Regions from separate parts of the Klebsiella terrigena genome, predicted to be linked through region 4. Evidence: predicted binding sites of a transcription regulator. Region 4 holds the regulator's gene; each other region holds the start of a gene.
The links. The regulator Fur, encoded in region 4, represses iron uptake genes when iron is present. The targets are predictions, from matches to a motif close to ATAATAATGAGAACNACTATCAA.
Positions count from the first base shown of each region.

Region 1 (4,167 bases), 2.7 Mb from region 4:
GATCAACGCCATGCTGGTGGCGGCGATCGTTGCCGTTCCCTGCGCCCTGCTGTCGGTGTTTTTGGTGCTGAAAGGCTGGGCGCTGATGGGCGACGCCATGAGCCACGCGGTATTTCCCGGGGTGGTGGTGGCGTATATCGTCGGCATTCCCTTCGCCATCGGCGCCTTTATTGCCGGGCTGTTCTGCGCTATCGCCACCGGCTATCTTGATGACAATAGCCGCATCAAGCGCGATACGATTATGGGGATCGTCTTTTCCGGCATGTTTGGCGCCGGGCTGGTGCTGTACGTCGCTATTCAGTCCGAGGTGCATCTCGACCATATTCTGTTCGGCGATATGCTGGGCATCTCCGCCAGCGATATCGCGCAAACGTCGACGATCGCCCTGGCTATTGCGCTGATTATTGGGCTGAAGTGGCGCGATTTTCTGCTGCACGCCTTCGACCCGCATCAGGCTAAGGCCAGCGGTTTACGCTGCGGGCTGCTGCACTACGGGCTGCTGTGCATGATTGCGCTGACGATCGTCGCGACGCTAAAAGCGGTGGGGATTATTCTGTCGATTTCGCTGCTGATCGCCCCGGGCGCCATCGCGCTGCTGCTGACGCGGCGCTTTATCAGCGCGCTGCTGCTGGCGGTGGCGCTTGCGGTGAGCTGTTCGCTGGGGGGCGTCTGGCTGTCGTTCTATCTCGATAGCGCCCTGGCGCCGACCATCGTGGTGCTGTTCACCGTGCTGTTCATCGTGACGTTCGTTTATACGTCGATCCGCGACAGCCGGACGCAGGCCGATTCCGCAGAGGCGTCGGGCCGCGGCTAGCGCCCGGAAAGGTGCCGGCTATTTTTTAGGCCGGTATTTTTCCGGCAGCTCGGGGACCGGGCGGCGGTCATCAATCAGATGACGGATGGTTAATATCGGGTGGCGCCAGAGCATTCGCGGCCCCGCCCAGCGCATAATCTGCTTCATCTCTTCGCGTTTCGCCGGCTGGTAGCAGTGCACCGGGCACTGCTTGCAGGCCGGCTTCTCTTCACCGAACACGCATTTATCCAGCCGCTTATCGGCATAGCCGTTGAGCGCCTGATAGTGCCCCGCGTCGGCCGTGGCATCGGGGCAGCGGCGCTGATAGAGCGAAATCATCCTGCTGATGGTCTCTTTTTCGCGATCGATACGTTTACCCGCCATAGCCACTCCCCGGCAATAAAGATGCACGTATAATACACCTTCAGGCGGCGCGGCGCAGCCGGTTACTCCCTGAGGATTAGGCCGGTTTATCCAGGTGTCCGAGCGGTTTTTCCGGGAAGCAGACGTCGCGTACCCGACGCTTGAGCTCCGCCGCGTCGGGGAAACCCTCATCCTGCTTGCGATCCCAGATTTGCACATCGTCGACGGTGATGGTGAATATTCCCCCGGTTCCCGGCACCAGCGTGACCGAGCCGATGTCGGTGCTGAAGGTGTGCAGCAGCTCCTGCGCCATCCAGCTGGCGCGCAGCATCCAGTTACACTGGGAGCAGTAGGTGATGGTAATGGCGCGCTTAGTCATTTTTATCCTCAATAATTTCCACCTGAATGATCAGGTTCGTTAATCGTTAAGCCGAATTGTAATCAACTTTATGAATAAAATGTGGAGATATAATGAATTAGTTGCAAATGGTAATAATTATCATTAGTATTCGCAAAAGCACAGGGAATGCATTCGCCAGCGCAGGGAAAGAACGGGGTGAATCGACAAATCTGGAAGTAACGCGTGAGCCGATACTAATAATTATCAAGGCGTGGCTACTATGTACAAATCCACTCAATCAACGGCATGGTTTAAGAAAAGCCTGCTGGTGACTTCTTTGCTCGCAGCAATTTATCAGACCTCCGCCGGGGCGGCTGACAGCACCAATAAAAACCTCACCAGCGATGCATTATCCGACGATAGCTCGGAGCTGATGACCGTGACTGCACCCGCCCCCGTGCTGAAAGCCGGCAGCGAACACACCATTAGCGCTCAGGATCTGCAGGACAAAGGTGCCAAAGATTTTGGCTCCATCATGCGCTATGAGCCGCTGATTGGCGCCACCGGTGCCAGCGGCGGTTCGGGCAACGGTAAAAGCGGCTTCGACCGCGGCGGCTACACCGGCTACAACATTCGCGGCATGGAGAGCAACCGCGTCGGGATCGACGTTGACGGCATCGCTCAGCCAAACGCCACCGGACGCAGCTACGTCAGCCGATCGGGCCTCAACACCTTCGGTATTGGCCGCGACTACATTGACCCGTATATGTACGGCAGCATCAATATTCAGTCCGGCGCCACCTCCAGCGAAACGGCCAACAGCTCCATCGGCGGTAACGTCTCTTTCCGCCCGAAATCTGCCGACGACTATCTGCATCCGGGTAAAACCAGCGCCTTCGGCTACCGCAGCGGCTACGACTCTGCCGACCGCAGCTGGCACAACGGCGTCACCATCGCCGGCGGCGACGAGACCCTGCGCGGGATCTTCGTCTACAGCCGCCGCGACGGCCAGGAAACGGAAAATAATAGCGGAACCGTCGATTCGTATCCGGCCAACTGGCACTCAGACGCCTTTATGACCTCCGGGATCTGGCAGCCCAATGACGAGCATAAGCTGACCGGCACCTTCGATTACTACCATAAAACCAACCATACGCACTACGACGCCTGGGACTCCAGCGGCAACAGCGTTATCGGCACCGCCAACCAGACCAGCCAGACGCGCCGCTGGGGGCTGAGCCTAAAAGATGACTGGACGCCGATGAACGACTATATCGATAGCGTGTCGACTAAGGTCTATTACCAGCATACCGAGGCCCACGACTGGACCTATATGCCGGATAGCACCGCCCTCTCTATGGAGACCGTGAACTCGAACTTTGACACCGACACCTGGGGGTTCCAGACCGCGCTGGCCAAATCCGTGGGCCGTCACGATCTGAGCGGCGGCCTCAACGCCAGCACCACCAAAACCCAGCGCCCGTTCAGCCAGTCGCCGGTGCCGAGCGTCTACACCGCGATCATGCAGCCGGAAGCGGATAGCCGCGGCTACATCATCGCCGGCTTCGTGCAGGATAAGATTAACTTCGATCTCGACAGCCATAACTTCGCCGTGATCCCGGGCATTCGCGTCGTGCATCAGTCGACCAAGCCGGAGAACCTCTCGGACCTGACCACCAACAGCAGCGTGCTGACCGGCTCCGCCGTCTCGACGCTGTACGGTAAAAACTCCGACACCCAGGCGCTGCCGTCGCTGGCCCTGCAGTACGATATGACTCCGCGCCTGATGACCTACCTGCAGTACCAGCGCGGGGCGCAGTTCCCGAACGCCAGCCAGCTGTACGGCTCGTGGAACCTCGGTTCCAGCTATGCCGGACGGGCGCAGTACGCGCTGATCGGTAATACCGATCTGAAAACTGAAACCAGCGATAACTTCGAGTGGGGGATGAAGGGCGAAGTGACGGAAGGCATCACCATGCGCACCGCCCTGTTCTACAACAGCTATAAAAACTTTATCGCCTACAGCCGCTACACGCGCTCCGGCAACCCGGATCGCTTCACCAACGTACCGTCGAATATCTATACCATTTATCAGGCGGAAAACCGCGATAAGGCCTATATCTACGGCGGCGAAATCAGCGCCAAATTTAACTTTGGCACCTGGTTTGAAGAGGTTAACGGCCTGAGCGCCACCCTCGCCTACGGCTACAGCGAAGGGAAATCGAAGTCCAGCTATAACGGCGACAAGTACGTCGACCTCGATAGCGTCGCGCCAATGAAGGCGATCGTCGGCGTCGCCTGGGACGACCCGGCAAAAGTCTACGGTACCGCGCTGACCGCGACCTTTGTGAAGGGCAAACGCGCCAGCACCACCAACCGCGAAAGCTATACCAACACCGGCTCGGCAATCACCGACTCCACCAGCGAATATATGCGCGTGCCCGGCTACGGTATGCTCGACTGGACCGCTTACTGGCAGGTGGCGAAGAACGTGCGCCTGAACGGCGGGGTTTACAACATTACCGATCGTAAATACTGGGATTACCTGAGCAGCCGCAATATCGAGACATCGACCAACCAGGATGCCAACGATAAAGCGCTGGCGACGATGCCTGGCCGTACCTGGCAGCTGGGCGTGAACGTCGATTTTTGATAGACCCAATAATAAGAA
Region 1 is NZ_CP050508.1:1,115,824-1,119,990, reverse strand. Features, by position in the region: gene sitD (iron/manganese ABC transporter permease subunit SitD) at 1-814, shown strand, start outside; gene HCK03_RS05345 (nitrous oxide-stimulated promoter family protein) at 833-1,177, opposite strand; gene HCK03_RS05340 (Rdx family protein) at 1,254-1,535, opposite strand; gene HCK03_RS05335 (TonB-dependent receptor domain-containing protein) at 1,777-4,149, shown strand.
Region 1: HCK03_RS05335 (TonB-dependent receptor domain-containing protein) is a predicted target of Fur. The motif match lies at 1,643-1,665, and genes of this name have one in related genera.

Region 2 (4,167 bases), 490 kb from region 4:
GGGGCTTTTTTTATCAGAAGCTCAGGGCGTAGTTCAGACCAAAGGTGCGGCCGCGGCCTTTGTACTCATACAGCGAACTGCTGCCGTAGGTTGGGCTGTAGAGCAGCGGCGCGCGCTGTCCCCAGATAGTGACGTAGTCTTCGTTCAGCAGGTTTTCGATGCTGAAGGTCAGCTTACCCAGCGGCAGCGCGTAGCTGCCGATAAAGTCGACGGTGTTGTAGCCATCAAGCTTGTTGCCGCTGGCGTCGCTAAGATCGAACACCTGCTGGGTTTGCACGCGCAGCGACCACGGGTCCGGCGCCCAGCCGACCCAGGCGGTGGCTTTCGACGGTGAGGCGAGGGTCACATCCCATTTCTGCCAGCTGCCTTCGCTCTTCACCTGCGATTTCAGGACGTTGAAGTTAGCTCCTGTGCTCCAGTCGCTCTGCGGGAAGGCGTAATCTACCGCCCCTTCAACGCCGTAAATACGCCGCTTATCGGACTCAACGTCAATCGTCATATCGGTGCGGTTGACGACGATGGTTTTGTCCGACGTTGAGTAGTAGGCCGCCAGCTGCGTGCGCAGGTTGTCGCCGGTGTAGCGCCAGCCCAGCTCGTAAGAGTTAACTTTTATCCCCTGCAGCGGTGAATCACCGACGTTGACGCTCGACAGCAGCGGAAGGTTGCCGTTAACGGCGGCGCCGTATTTACCGATGCCGTAGTATTTGCCCGGATCCGGCAGCTCGACGCCCTGGGAGAAGTTAAACCAGGTCTGCTGACGGTCGGTAATGTGGGCGACAATCCCGGCATTAAACAGGAAGTTATCGTAATCAGTTTTCCCACCGGGAATGGCGTCCGCCGAGCGGGCTTTCCCGTTGGCGACGTCCTGCTGCTGCGCATAGCCGACAAAATCATTCACCCGGTTTTCCGTCCACTGGTAGCGCACGCCGCCGCTGACGGTGAAGATATCGTTCAGATCGTAGCTGCTCTGCAGGAACGGAGCGAGATTGGTGATGCTGTAGCCCGGGTAGCGGCCGGTGGTGTAGATGGCCTGATTATTCAGCCCGCCGGAGGCCATTGATTCGTTGAGGTCGAAGAACATCTGGTTGGCGTTGAAGGTTTCATGATCGGCGTCGAGCCCCCAGGTCAGGTCCCAGCCCTCCAGCGGCTGGCTGTTGAGGGTAATTTTGGCTCCGTACTGATCGGTATCCTGCTTCGAGGAGGAGAAGCTGCCGACCTGGCCCTTAGCGAGGGTCGGGAAGGGGTAGAAGGTCAGGGATTCATCGCGATAGTAGATCTGGCTGACCAGATTCTGACCGTAGAAGTCGGCGTCGGAATACTGGAGGCTTATCAGGTGGCGCTCGGTGCCGGGTACGCGGTCGGAGTCCAGCCCGTCGGTGGTGTAGGCCTTGCCGTCACCGGTGACCGCCGACATGTTTTTCCCCAGGTACAGGCCGTAGTCGTCGCCCTGGCTTTTATAGTACTGCGTGACCAGCTGAAGCTGACGATTATCGTCGATGTTGATGGTGCCGGTGCCCATCACGTCGAGGCGGTCGGAGTGCTGTAAACCGGTCTGGGTATTATCGAGGATCAGCGCATCGTTATTGCCGTCATACCAGCCGCCGAAGCGCTGATAGGCCACCGATAATCTGCCGGAGGCGTGGTCGGTACCGCCGCTCACCGCTGCCGCCACCCGCTCATCATGATCGTTGCTGTTAGCAAAACCCGTTTTGCCGCCCAGTTCGAGATCGACCTGGCGATCCTGCTGGCCTTTTTTGGTGACAATATTGATCAGGCCGCCGGTACTGCCGCCGCCGTACAGCGAGGTGGCGCCGGAGATGACCTCGATGTGCTCGATGTTGAACGGATCGATGGCGTCGAGCTGACGGCTGTCGGTGCGGGAGGAGTTTAGCCGCACGCCGTCGATCAGCACCACGATCGCGCGACCGCGCATATTCATGCCGTAATTTGTCCGTCCCTGGCTGCTGACGTCGATGCCTGGAATGAGCTGCGCCAGCACATCTTTGAACTCCTTGCCGCCCTGAACCTGCTGTTCAATTTCGTGACCTTCAATAACCCAGGTGGTCTGCGCCATTTCGGCAACGGTACGGTGCGTACGGTTGGCGCTAACGATCAGGTTTTCTTCAGCCGCCTGGGTGCTAAAGACGGGGAGGGTGGTAGCCAGCAGCAGTGGGTTAAGCACCCAGAGACGCGTGTTCATTCGCATTCCTTTTATGAGTTAATTGCTTTGTTGTTAAGCATTGTTGTTCTATTTTTTCGGCGCGTGCGCACCGATTGTTACAGGGTGAAACAAATTGAAAAACTCAAATGCGAATTCTGCACGTAGTGATTATTGTTATCAATATCATTTACAACAAATTAACGCTTAAAGGTGTGAAAACATTAGTGAAAATGGGGTTAAGGCAGAGGGTGGTGCCGGGGAGACGCAGGCCCGGTGACGGAGATCACCGGGCAGCAGAGCGGGTTAGTGCTGGAGGATTTGCCGCCACAGGCGCAGGGTGGTCTCGGCAATTTGCATTAATTTGCTGAAATCGGCGCCTTCGCGAGCGCTGATCGACATCCCCTGCAGGACGCAGTTTAAGAACTGCGCGAGCTGGCGAACGTCGCCGTTTTCCGGGAGCTCGCCGCGCAGCTGGCGCTGCTGCAGGAACTGGGTCAGCGTCTGCTCCTGCATAGCGTGCCGCGACTTAATGGTGTTGGCGATATCGGTAGAGGAGGCCGCCAGCGCCGCGGAGGTGTTGATCATAAAGCAGCCCGCCGGGGTATCTTTACTGGTAAAGCAGGTGGCGATCGCGGTGAAATAGTCCCGCAGAGCCTGGTCGACCGACTTCTCTTCGTCAAACAGCTGCGCTTCGTGTCTGGCGGCAAAGCGCGAGATATAGCGATCGAGCACCGCGCGAAACAGCCCCTCTTTATTGACGAATTCGGCGTAGAGCGTAGGGGCCTTTGCCCCGGTAGCTTCCACCAGGTCGGCAAGGGAGGTTGCCTCATACCCATGCTGCCAGAACAGCGTCATGGCCTTATCCAGCGCCGCTTCCTTGTCGAACACTTTAGGTCGGCCACGGCTTTTTTTTGTGCAACTTTGAACGTCAGTTGTCATGATGCCGCCTGTACCTATGTTGGTTTGTTGAAGGGCCATTATAAAAATAAACGGCATAACCTGCCAGCAGAGTCAGTCCAAAAATAAATAATTCATATATGTATGAATTTTAAGTTGTTTATAAATAATTAAACGATCGTTATAAAAATGCGTTGACGTGTGATGCAGGTCACATTATTATTTACCTATCGATCGTTAAGTTAATTCTTACGACCCTAATAAAAATCATCTGCATAGGTATAATAATCATGAAAACCATCAAAACTCTGACCCTCGCTGCCGTACTAAGCTCACTCTCTTTCGCAAGCTTTGCCGCCGTTGAAGTGCAATCCACTCCTGCTGGCCAGCAAAAAATCGGCACCGTTTCCGCTTCTGCCGGTACCAACCTGGGCTCTCTGGAAGACCAGCTGGCGCAGAAAGCTGAAGAAATGGGCGCGACTTCATTCCGCATTACGTCGGTAACCGGTCCTAACACCCTGCACGGGACTGCGGTTATCTACAAATAAGCTGTTCCCTCTGTCATGCCACTGACAAACGCGGTTCTGACCCCTTTATCAGGCCGCGGTAGTAAGCAGTAAGTTGTTCCCCTGTTATGCCAATATTGCGAAGCGGTCCACACCCTTATGGACCGCGACTCGCTGTCTGAATGTCCGGCTCTCTCCCCAATAAAACACCATAAAGACCCCCCTCAGTTAAGCGGTTTTCCGCTCAGCGGACGTCTTGCATCGCTGCGATCCCCGTTTCCTCGCGTGAGGTTGCAGGCAGTCCCGTCGCCCTCTTGCGGCGGATAATATCGGTTGTTTTGACCGACGCTTTCGCGCGGATAAACCGGTGCAGAGGAAAAGGCGAACCGAAGGCCGCAAGAGGTGAATTGAGGCAGGAGCGAGTAGGTCGAATTGAGCCGAGCGCAGCGCGCAGCAGCGATTTCGGCGCGGGATTGCGAAGATGGTTACAAGAGGTTAAAGGGGAAGAGGCTTCTCTTCCCACAAATCCGCTCACCCGGCGCCGGGGAAGGACGTTCTGCCTGACGGAAAGACGCCAGGCAGAATAGGGCGATTACAGCGCCT
Region 2 is NZ_CP050508.1:3,554,306-3,558,472, reverse strand. Features, by position in the region: gene HCK03_RS16730 (TonB-dependent siderophore receptor) at 14-2,200, opposite strand; gene HCK03_RS16725 (TetR/AcrR family transcriptional regulator) at 2,465-3,100, opposite strand; gene bhsA (multiple stress resistance protein BhsA) at 3,349-3,606, shown strand; gene ldtC (L,D-transpeptidase LdtC) at 4,157-4,167, opposite strand, start outside.
Region 2: HCK03_RS16730 (TonB-dependent siderophore receptor) is a predicted target of Fur. The motif match lies at 2,326-2,348, and genes of this name have one in related genera.

Region 3 (4,167 bases), 2.3 Mb from region 4:
GCTGGTGAAGGGCGGGGACTATAAGCCGGAGCAGATCGCCGGGAGCGAAGAGGTCTGGGCAAACGGCGGCGAAGTGCTGGTGCTCAATTTTGAAGATGGTTGTTCGACCACCAACATTATCAAAAAGATCCAGAAAGATAGCGGGAAGTAATATTTCCCCGCCGAGCGGCGGCTCGACCATCGTCCCGGTAAGCATCGTGCGGCCGGAAGGGTAGCGAGAAAGCCGTACTTAAAGAGGCCTGCGATCGTCCGATCGCGGGCCTTTTTTATTTAATTGATGGCGGAAATGATTCAGCGCAATAATTGTTCTTGTTTTGCGCATTTTTCGCGCAAAAAAAGTTAACGTAAGGATAAATACTGAAGTCAGTAAAGCATATGACCACTCAGAACACCCACAGCTGAAGGAGTATGCGGATGAACCATAACGAACTGTATTCAATGAAGAATTTTGACTTTCTGGCGCTGAGCTTTGCCAGGATGCACGCGCAGGGCCACGTCGTCGATCTCGAGGCCATTGTCGGCAATATGGATGAGGATCATCGTGAATGGTTTTGCCAGCGCTATGCGCTCTACTGTCGTCAGGTTAGCCAGCCAGAGACGCCGGCGACAGAGCTGGAACACTGATACAACAACGGGCCTGATGGCCCGTTTTTTTACTGCTTCTCTTCGACGCTCGGCGCGGCCGTTCGGCTTTCCAGATCGCTAATGCGCTGTTCGAGTAGCGCCAGCTTTTCGCGCGTGCGCAGCAGCACCTGAGTCTGCACGTCAAACTCTTCACGGCTGACCAGATCGAGGCGGGTCAGCTGCGACTGGAGCACCTGACGGATCTTTTTCTCGACGTCTTCCCCAAGGTCACGAAGGCCTTTCGGCATCGATTCATGGACCTGGCGGGCGATTTGTTCAATTTTTTTCGGGTCAATCATGATGGTTTCCTGCTCTGGTCGATTTACCGTCCATTGTAGTGCGATCGGCGCCGCCTATAAACCAGAAATGTTTGAAGCTTATGCATTGCCGAGGATAATCAATAGCGTTATAGTTACTTTGCTTATTCTCAGGGCGGGGCGAAATTCCCCACCGGCGGTAAATCAACCCTAGCGTTGAAAGCCCGCGAGCGCTTTTTGCGAAAGCAAAAAGGTCAGCAGATCCGGTGTAATTCCGGGGCCGACGGTTAGAGTCCGGATGGGAGAGAGTAACGGCTCAGTCGGATTGCGATCCGCTTGCGTTGACTTTTTTGCCGCTTAACCCGGCACTCCTAAGACTGCCCTGATTCTGGTAACCATAATTTTAATGAGGTTTTTTTACCATGAATCAGACGCTCCTTTCTTCTTTTGGTACCGCTTTTGAACGCGTAGAACACGCGTTAAATGCACTGCGCGAAGGCCGCGGTGTGATGGTACTTGACGATGAAGACCGTGAAAATGAAGGCGATATGATTTTCGCCGCCGAAACCATGACCGTTGAGCAGATGGCGCTAACTATTCGCCACGGCAGCGGTATTGTTTGCCTGTGCCTGACCGATGAACGCCGCAAGCAGCTCGACCTGCCGATGATGGTGGAAAATAACACCAGCGCCTACGGTACCGGCTTCACCGTGACCATCGAAGCCGCAGAAGGCGTCACGACCGGCGTATCCGCGGCCGACCGCGTCACCACCGTGCGCGCCGCGATTGCCGATGGCGCAAAACCTTCTGACCTGAATCGCCCTGGCCACGTATTCCCGCTGCGCGCCCAGGCGGGCGGCGTGCTGACCCGCGGCGGCCACACCGAAGCCACTATCGATCTGGTGACTCTCGCAGGCTTCAAGCCGGCGGGGGTTCTGTGTGAGCTGACTAACGACGATGGCTCGATGGCCCGCTCGCCGCAGTGCATCGAATTTGCTCAGCAGCACAATATGGCCGTGGTCACTATTGAAGATCTGGTGGCCTATCGCCGCGAGCACGAGCGTAAAGCCAGCTAAGCCGGCTTCGCTGTACTCTAAAGCCCACTTCACCGTGGGCTTTGTTGTTTTTGGCGCTAGCCAATGCCCATCGCCTGCAGGGCCACGAGGCTAAATCCCATCACCGACATACCGCACAGCACGCCATAGCTTGGGTTGCTTTGCGGATCGATCTCTTTTGCCAGCGGCATGAGCTCATCCACCGACAGCGCCACCATAATCCCGGCGACGGCGGCCATAATGGCGCCCATCACCACCGGCGATACCAGACTGCCGAGGATCAGCCAGGCCAGCAGGCCGCCGAGGATCTCGGCCATTCCGGAGAGTCCGGCCCAGAAAACCGCCTTGCGGCGCGAACCCGTTGCGGCATACACCGGGCCGGCAACCGCCAGCCCTTCCGGAATATTATGCAGGGCGACCGCCAGCGCGACGCCCATGCCCAGCTCCAGGTTATTGCTGGCCGTCACAAAGGTGGCGATGCCCTCCGGGAAGTTATGCAGGCTGATACCGAGGGTTAGCAGAATGGCGGCGCGGCGCAGATTGCGCGGGCGCGGGACGCCGGGCGACATCAGATCCTGCGGATGAGCGTGCGGCAGCATACGGTCCAGCGCAAAGTAGCCCAGCAGGCCGATAACAAACATGCCGTAACCGAGCAGCGCCGACATCCCCTCGGCGTTCAGCGCGGCGGGCAGCATCTCCATCAGCGAAATAAGCAGCATGATCCCGGCGGCGAAACCGAGAGAAAAACCCAGCAGACGGTTGGACGGTTTCTGGCCCAGTACGCCGAAAATCGCGCCGATAAAGGTGGCGCTACCGGCCAGCAGGGTCAATATAAGAGGGGATGACATCACTCAGCTCCTTTGATAATGATTATCATTCATAATATCCATCTTACCCGATGGCAGCGAGAGGGAAATGACGCCTTTACCGCGGCTTACATTCAAATTTTCTGATGATGATCATCATGCTTATCTGAGTTTATCCTGATGCAAAAACGCGTAATGTGAAGGCATTAAATCTCCTCTACTCAAGGATATCATCATGTCCCTTACCCGAATGCCAGCGTTGTTTTTAGGCCACGGCAGCCCGATGAACGTGCTGGAAGATAACATCTATACCCGCGCCTGGCGGCATCTGGGCGAAACGCTACCGCGTCCGCGGGCGATTGTGGTGGTCTCCGCCCACTGGTTTACGCGCGGTACCGGCGTCACGGCGATGGAAGCACCGAAAACGATCCATGATTTTGGCGGCTTCCCGCAGGCGCTGTACGATACGCACTATCCGGCTCCGGGCTCTCCTGAGCTGGCGCAGCGCCTGGTTGAGCTGCTGGCACCCGTGCCGGTGACGCTGGATAAAGAAGCCTGGGGCTTCGACCACGGCTCGTGGGGCGTGCTTATCAAAATGTATCCGGATGCCGATATTCCGATGGTGCAGCTGAGCATCGACAGCAGCAAGCCGGCGGCCTGGCACCTCGAGATGGGGCGCAGGCTGGCGGCGCTGCGCGATGAAGGCATTATGCTGATTGCGAGCGGTAACGTGGTGCATAACCTGCGCACGGCGCGCTGGCATGGCGAAAGCACGCCGTATCCCTGGGCGGAATCGTTTAACGAGTATGTGAAAACGAACCTGGCCTGGAAAGGGCCGACGGAGGAACACCCGCTGGTGAACTATTTGGCGCACGAGGGCGGATCGCTCTCGAACCCGACGGCGGAACACTTCCTGCCGCTGCTGTACGTGCTGGGTGCCTGGGACGGTGAAGAGCCGATTTCCGTGCCGGTAGAAGGAATGGAAATGGGGTCGCTAAGCATGCTGTCAGTGCTGGTCGGCGCGTAGCGGGAAAGTGCAGATGCCCCGGCAGGCGTAATGCCGCCGGGGCAGGAGACTACTCGACAAAAATATGCGGATAGAAGCGTGAAAGATCCTGGGTGATCAGCGCCCGGTCTTCGCGAACGCCGATCCCGGCTGGCTTATCGTTGATCAGCCAGCTGCCGATCAGCGTATAGCTATCGCCAAACTTCGGCAGCGGATAGAACTCCTGCACGATGGTACCTTCTTCACCGTACGGGCCTTCGACCGCTTCCACCACCTTGCCGTTTTCAACGATCGACACGTTTGCGCCTTCGCGGGAGAAAATCGGCTTGATGACGTACTTCTCCATTTCGGGATGCGCGTCTTCGCTGAACCAGGATGCCAGCAGGTTAGGGTGATTCGGGAACATCTTCCACAGCAGC
Region 3 is NZ_CP050508.1:710,395-714,561, forward strand. Features, by position in the region: gene hldE (bifunctional D-glycero-beta-D-manno-heptose-7-phosphate kinase/D-glycero-beta-D-manno-heptose 1-phosphate adenylyltransferase HldE) at 1-151, shown strand, start outside; gene glgS (cell surface composition regulator GlgS) at 415-624, shown strand; gene ubiK (ubiquinone biosynthesis accessory factor UbiK) at 654-923, opposite strand; FMN riboswitch at 1,044-1,195, shown strand; gene ribB (3,4-dihydroxy-2-butanone-4-phosphate synthase) at 1,304-1,957, shown strand; gene zupT (zinc transporter ZupT) at 2,014-2,784, opposite strand; gene ygiD (4,5-DOPA-extradiol-dioxygenase) at 2,978-3,769, shown strand; gene HCK03_RS03470 (glutathionylspermidine synthase family protein) at 3,819-4,167, opposite strand, start outside.
Region 3: zupT (zinc transporter ZupT) is a predicted target of Fur. The motif match lies at 2,797-2,819, and genes of this name have one in related genera.

Region 4 (4,167 bases):
AATCTTTGCCGCCATCAACGCCGTGACCGCCGCCGGCGCCGCAACCCGCCAGCAGGCGGCGGTGGTCATGCGCGAGCACCTGCAGGAAGAGGGCGTGATTCAGTTCCTGCTGAAGTCCTTCGTTGACGGCCAGTGGCGGTTTAACGTACCGGTCCTGTGGGATCAATATAGCCATATCGTTGGCTGGCAGCCGGTTCCCGCCTGGCCGCATCCGGTCCTGTTTATCCCGGGCGGCAACTCTCCCTACGTGTCCGATGAGTATCGCGACGCGCTGCTGGCGCAGTTCCCGCAGGCCCGCGCGCACGTGATTGCCGGCGCGGGCCATTGGGTCCATGCGGAGAAACCGGAGGCGGTACTGCGCGCAATTCGCCGATATCTCTCCTCTTTAGCGGCATAACTGGCTAAAAACTGCCCGACCGCGCCGCAGAATGCCCGCGGTCGTTGGCGCAGCGGTTCGCCTGATGTATTATGGCGCGCTATCTGTGTCGGCAATGGCCCGACAACTCGTTTCCCCGAAGTCACTCTGAATCATGGCAAAAGAACAAACGGACCGTACGACATTAGATTTGTTCGCAACCGAGCGTCGCCCGGGTAGACCAAAGACCAATCCGCTTTCGCGCGACGAGCAGCTGCGCATCAATAAACGCAACCAGCTTAAACGCGACAAAGTTCGCGGTTTAAAGCGCGTGGAGCTCAAGCTCAACGCTGAAGCGGTTGATGCGCTCAATGAGCTAGCTGATGCCCGCAATATGAACCGTAGCGATCTGATTGAAGAGATGTTGATGAACCAGCTGGCAGCCCTGCATAGCCAGGGTAAAGTCTGAGAAACCTCAAAAACAACACTTTCATGTAGCAGAGTGTGCAGTCGGGTGTGATTGCTGTTTCCGCGCCCTTCCCTGTTCTGCTATGATTGCCGTTATCTGCGGGCATTACGCCACTACCACATCATTAAGTTTCAAGAGGTTATTTTACTCATGGCAATCATCGGCATCTTTTTTGGCAGCGACACCGGCAACACCGAAAATATTGCAAAAATGATCCAAAAGCAGCTCGGTAAAGACGTTGCTGATGTTCACGACATTGCCAAAAGCAGCAAAGAAGACCTGCAGGGTCATGACATTCTGCTGCTGGGCATCCCAACCTGGTACTACGGTGAAGCGCAGTGTGACTGGGATGATTTCTTCCCGACGCTGGAAGAGGTCGACTTCAACGGTAAGCTGGTCGCCCTGTTTGGCTGCGGTGACCAGGAAGACTATGCTGAATACTTCTGTGATGCGCTGGGAACCATCCGCGACATCATCGAACCGCGCGGTGCAACCATCGTCGGCCACTGGCCAACGGCGGGCTACCATTTCGAAGCCTCTAAAGGTCTCGCCGATGACGACCATTTCGTCGGTCTCGCTATCGATGAAGACCGTCAGCCTGAGCTGACCAACGAGCGCGTTGAGAAATGGGTTAAGCAGATTTCTGAAGAACTGCATCTCGAAGAAATCAAAAACGCCTGATGGTTAAACGGCGATACCTTCGGGTATCGTCGTATTAATAGGTAAAAGCAATAAAACTAATAGCTACAAGTTTTTAACTTTTAATCACATATCTGTACAATGTCCTCTGATTTAACGAGGAGACGTGACACAGTTTGTAGCGTGTGCCTCGTTTTTGACAGCATACAAGGCTCGATGCTTGCGGTTTTCATTTCATCATGGCAGTTCTATAATGAGACGCGTTACATCGGGTGATTCTCTGTATTACTTCCGCTAATGGAAGTAGATCGTTTAGCAACAGGACAGATTCCGCATGACTGACAACAATACCGCATTGAAGAAGGCTGGCCTGAAAGTCACACTTCCACGATTAAAAATTCTGGAAGTGCTGCAGGGGCCGGATAACCATCACGTCAGCGCGGAAGATTTATACAAACGCCTGATCGACATGGGGGAAGAGATCGGTCTGGCTACCGTTTATCGCGTACTGAACCAGTTTGATGATGCCGGCATTGTTACCCGCCATAATTTTGAAGGCGGTAAATCCGTTTTCGAACTGACACAGCAGCATCATCACGATCACCTGATTTGCCTCGATTGTGGCAAAGTGATCGAATTCAGCGATGACTCTATCGAAGCGCGTCAGCGTGAAATTGCCCACCGTCACGGTATCCGCCTGACCAACCACAGCCTGTACCTGTACGGTCACTGTGCTGAAGGCGACTGCCGCGAAAATGAACACGCGCACGACCCCAAGTAATATGATGCCAGCAGGAAAGCCAACCGGACGGTTGGCTTTTTTTATACGCTGAATTCGCCGCGCCATATTCCCTCCTCCGCGATGTTGCTTTAATGTAAAATCCCTTCCCGCCTGACCCCGAGAATCGACATGGAACTTCGTCAGCTACGTTACTTCGTTCGTATTGTGGAAACCGGCAGCATGGGCAGCGCCGCGCTGGATCTCAATATTGGCGTCTCAGCGCTCAGTCAGCAAATGACGCGCCTGGAAAGTGAACTCTCGATTCGCCTGCTCCAGCGTACCTCGCGCGGCGTCACGCCCACCAGCGCCGGCCTGGCCTTTTACTTTCAGGCGCAGCTGGCGCTACGCCATGCCGATGATGCGATCCTGGCTGCCCGCGAAGCTCGCCTGTCCGGGCACGTCAGCGTCGGCATGGCACCCAGCACCGCGTCGATACTGGGGATGCCCTTTATTAACGCGATGCGGGAAAGCTATGCCGATGTTCGTCTGCACGTCGTGGAAAGTCTCTCCGGCAACCTGGAGCGGATGATCAACACCCGCCAGATTGATTTAGCCGTCGTTTTCCAGAAGGAGAAAATCCTGCGCTGGAGCGCCAGACCGATCCTCGAAGAACGGCTATTTTTGATTGGCACCTACGCCGTACTGGCCGATATCGCCGACGACGCCATCTCCCCCTCTCAGCTGGCAAACATTCCCTTGATTATGCCCAGCCAGGGCCACGGCCTGCGTGGCAGGCTGGAGGCGATCGGCCAGGAACACGCCATCAAGCTGGATATTGCCGCTGAAATTGATGGCCTGACTCTACTGATGCGCGCCGTGCGCAGCGGTCTTGGGGCCACCCTGCAGCCCGGGGCCGCCATTTCCCATCTTGATAAAGAAGCGCTGAGAGTGATCGGCGTCCACAACCCGATACTCAGTCGCCCCAACTTTTTGGTTAGCCTGTCTGACGATGAGCTCACCCCGGCAGGTCTTGCCGCCCGCGTGGTGCTTAGCAAAGTCATGCGCCAACTGGTGGATGCAGGCAGCTGGCCGGGAGCCACCCTTTACGCTAACTAAAGCCCTCTTTAGCTACGCAGCATAGCGCCCGCACAGCCCCAGCGTATACATTCCAATTACAAATTTAACAATTAGTTAAAGAGTAATGGAGTCTACGATGGTTGATGTACTGGTGATTGGCGGAGGCAATGCTGCGTTATGTTCCGCTTTAACCGCCCGCGAAGCAGGCGCGTCGGTGCTGTTGCTGGAGGCAGCCCCTCGCGAATGGCGCGGGGGAAATTCCCAACATACCCGCAATCTGCGCTGCATGCACGATGCGCCGCAGGATGTGCTAGTGGATAGCTATACCGAAGAGGAGTTCTGGCAAGATCTCTGGCGAGTCACCGAAGGGAATACCAATGAAGCGCTGGCGCGTCTGGTAATCCGTACCTCTTCACGCTGCCGTGACTGGATGCGCCAGCACGGCGTTAACTTTCAGCCTCCCCTCTCCGGAGCGCTGCACGTGGCGCGCACCAATGCCTTTTTTATGGGTGGAGGCAAGGCCCTGATGAATGCCTACTACCGCAGCGCGGAAAGGCTGGGCGTGCAAATCCGTTACGATACGCCGGTGCAGGCGCTTGAGCTTCGTAACGGCAGGTTTGTCGCAGCCCTGGCGGGAGAGGAGCGCATTGCTGCCAAAACCTGCGTGCTTGCTGCCGGAGGTTTCGAATCCAACCGCCAATGGCTCCGTGAGGCCTGGGGTGAAAACGACCGCGGCGAGTGGCCTGCCGATAACTTCCTCATTCGCGGCACCCGCTTTAATCAGGGGGTGCTGCTCAAATTTATGATTGACGCCGGTGCGGATATTATCGGCGATCCTTCTCAGTCGCACTGCGTGGCGATTGATGCCAGAGCGCCGCTGTATGACGGTGGCATCTGTACCCGCGT
Region 4 is NZ_CP050508.1:4,044,760-4,048,926, forward strand. Features, by position in the region: gene ybfF (esterase) at 1-397, shown strand, start outside; gene ybfE (LexA regulated protein) at 531-824, shown strand; gene fldA (flavodoxin FldA) at 975-1,505, shown strand; gene fur (ferric iron uptake transcriptional regulator) at 1,798-2,244, shown strand; gene tcuR (tricarballylate utilization LysR family transcriptional regulator TcuR) at 2,374-3,300, shown strand; gene tcuA (FAD-dependent tricarballylate dehydrogenase TcuA) at 3,398-4,167, shown strand, end outside.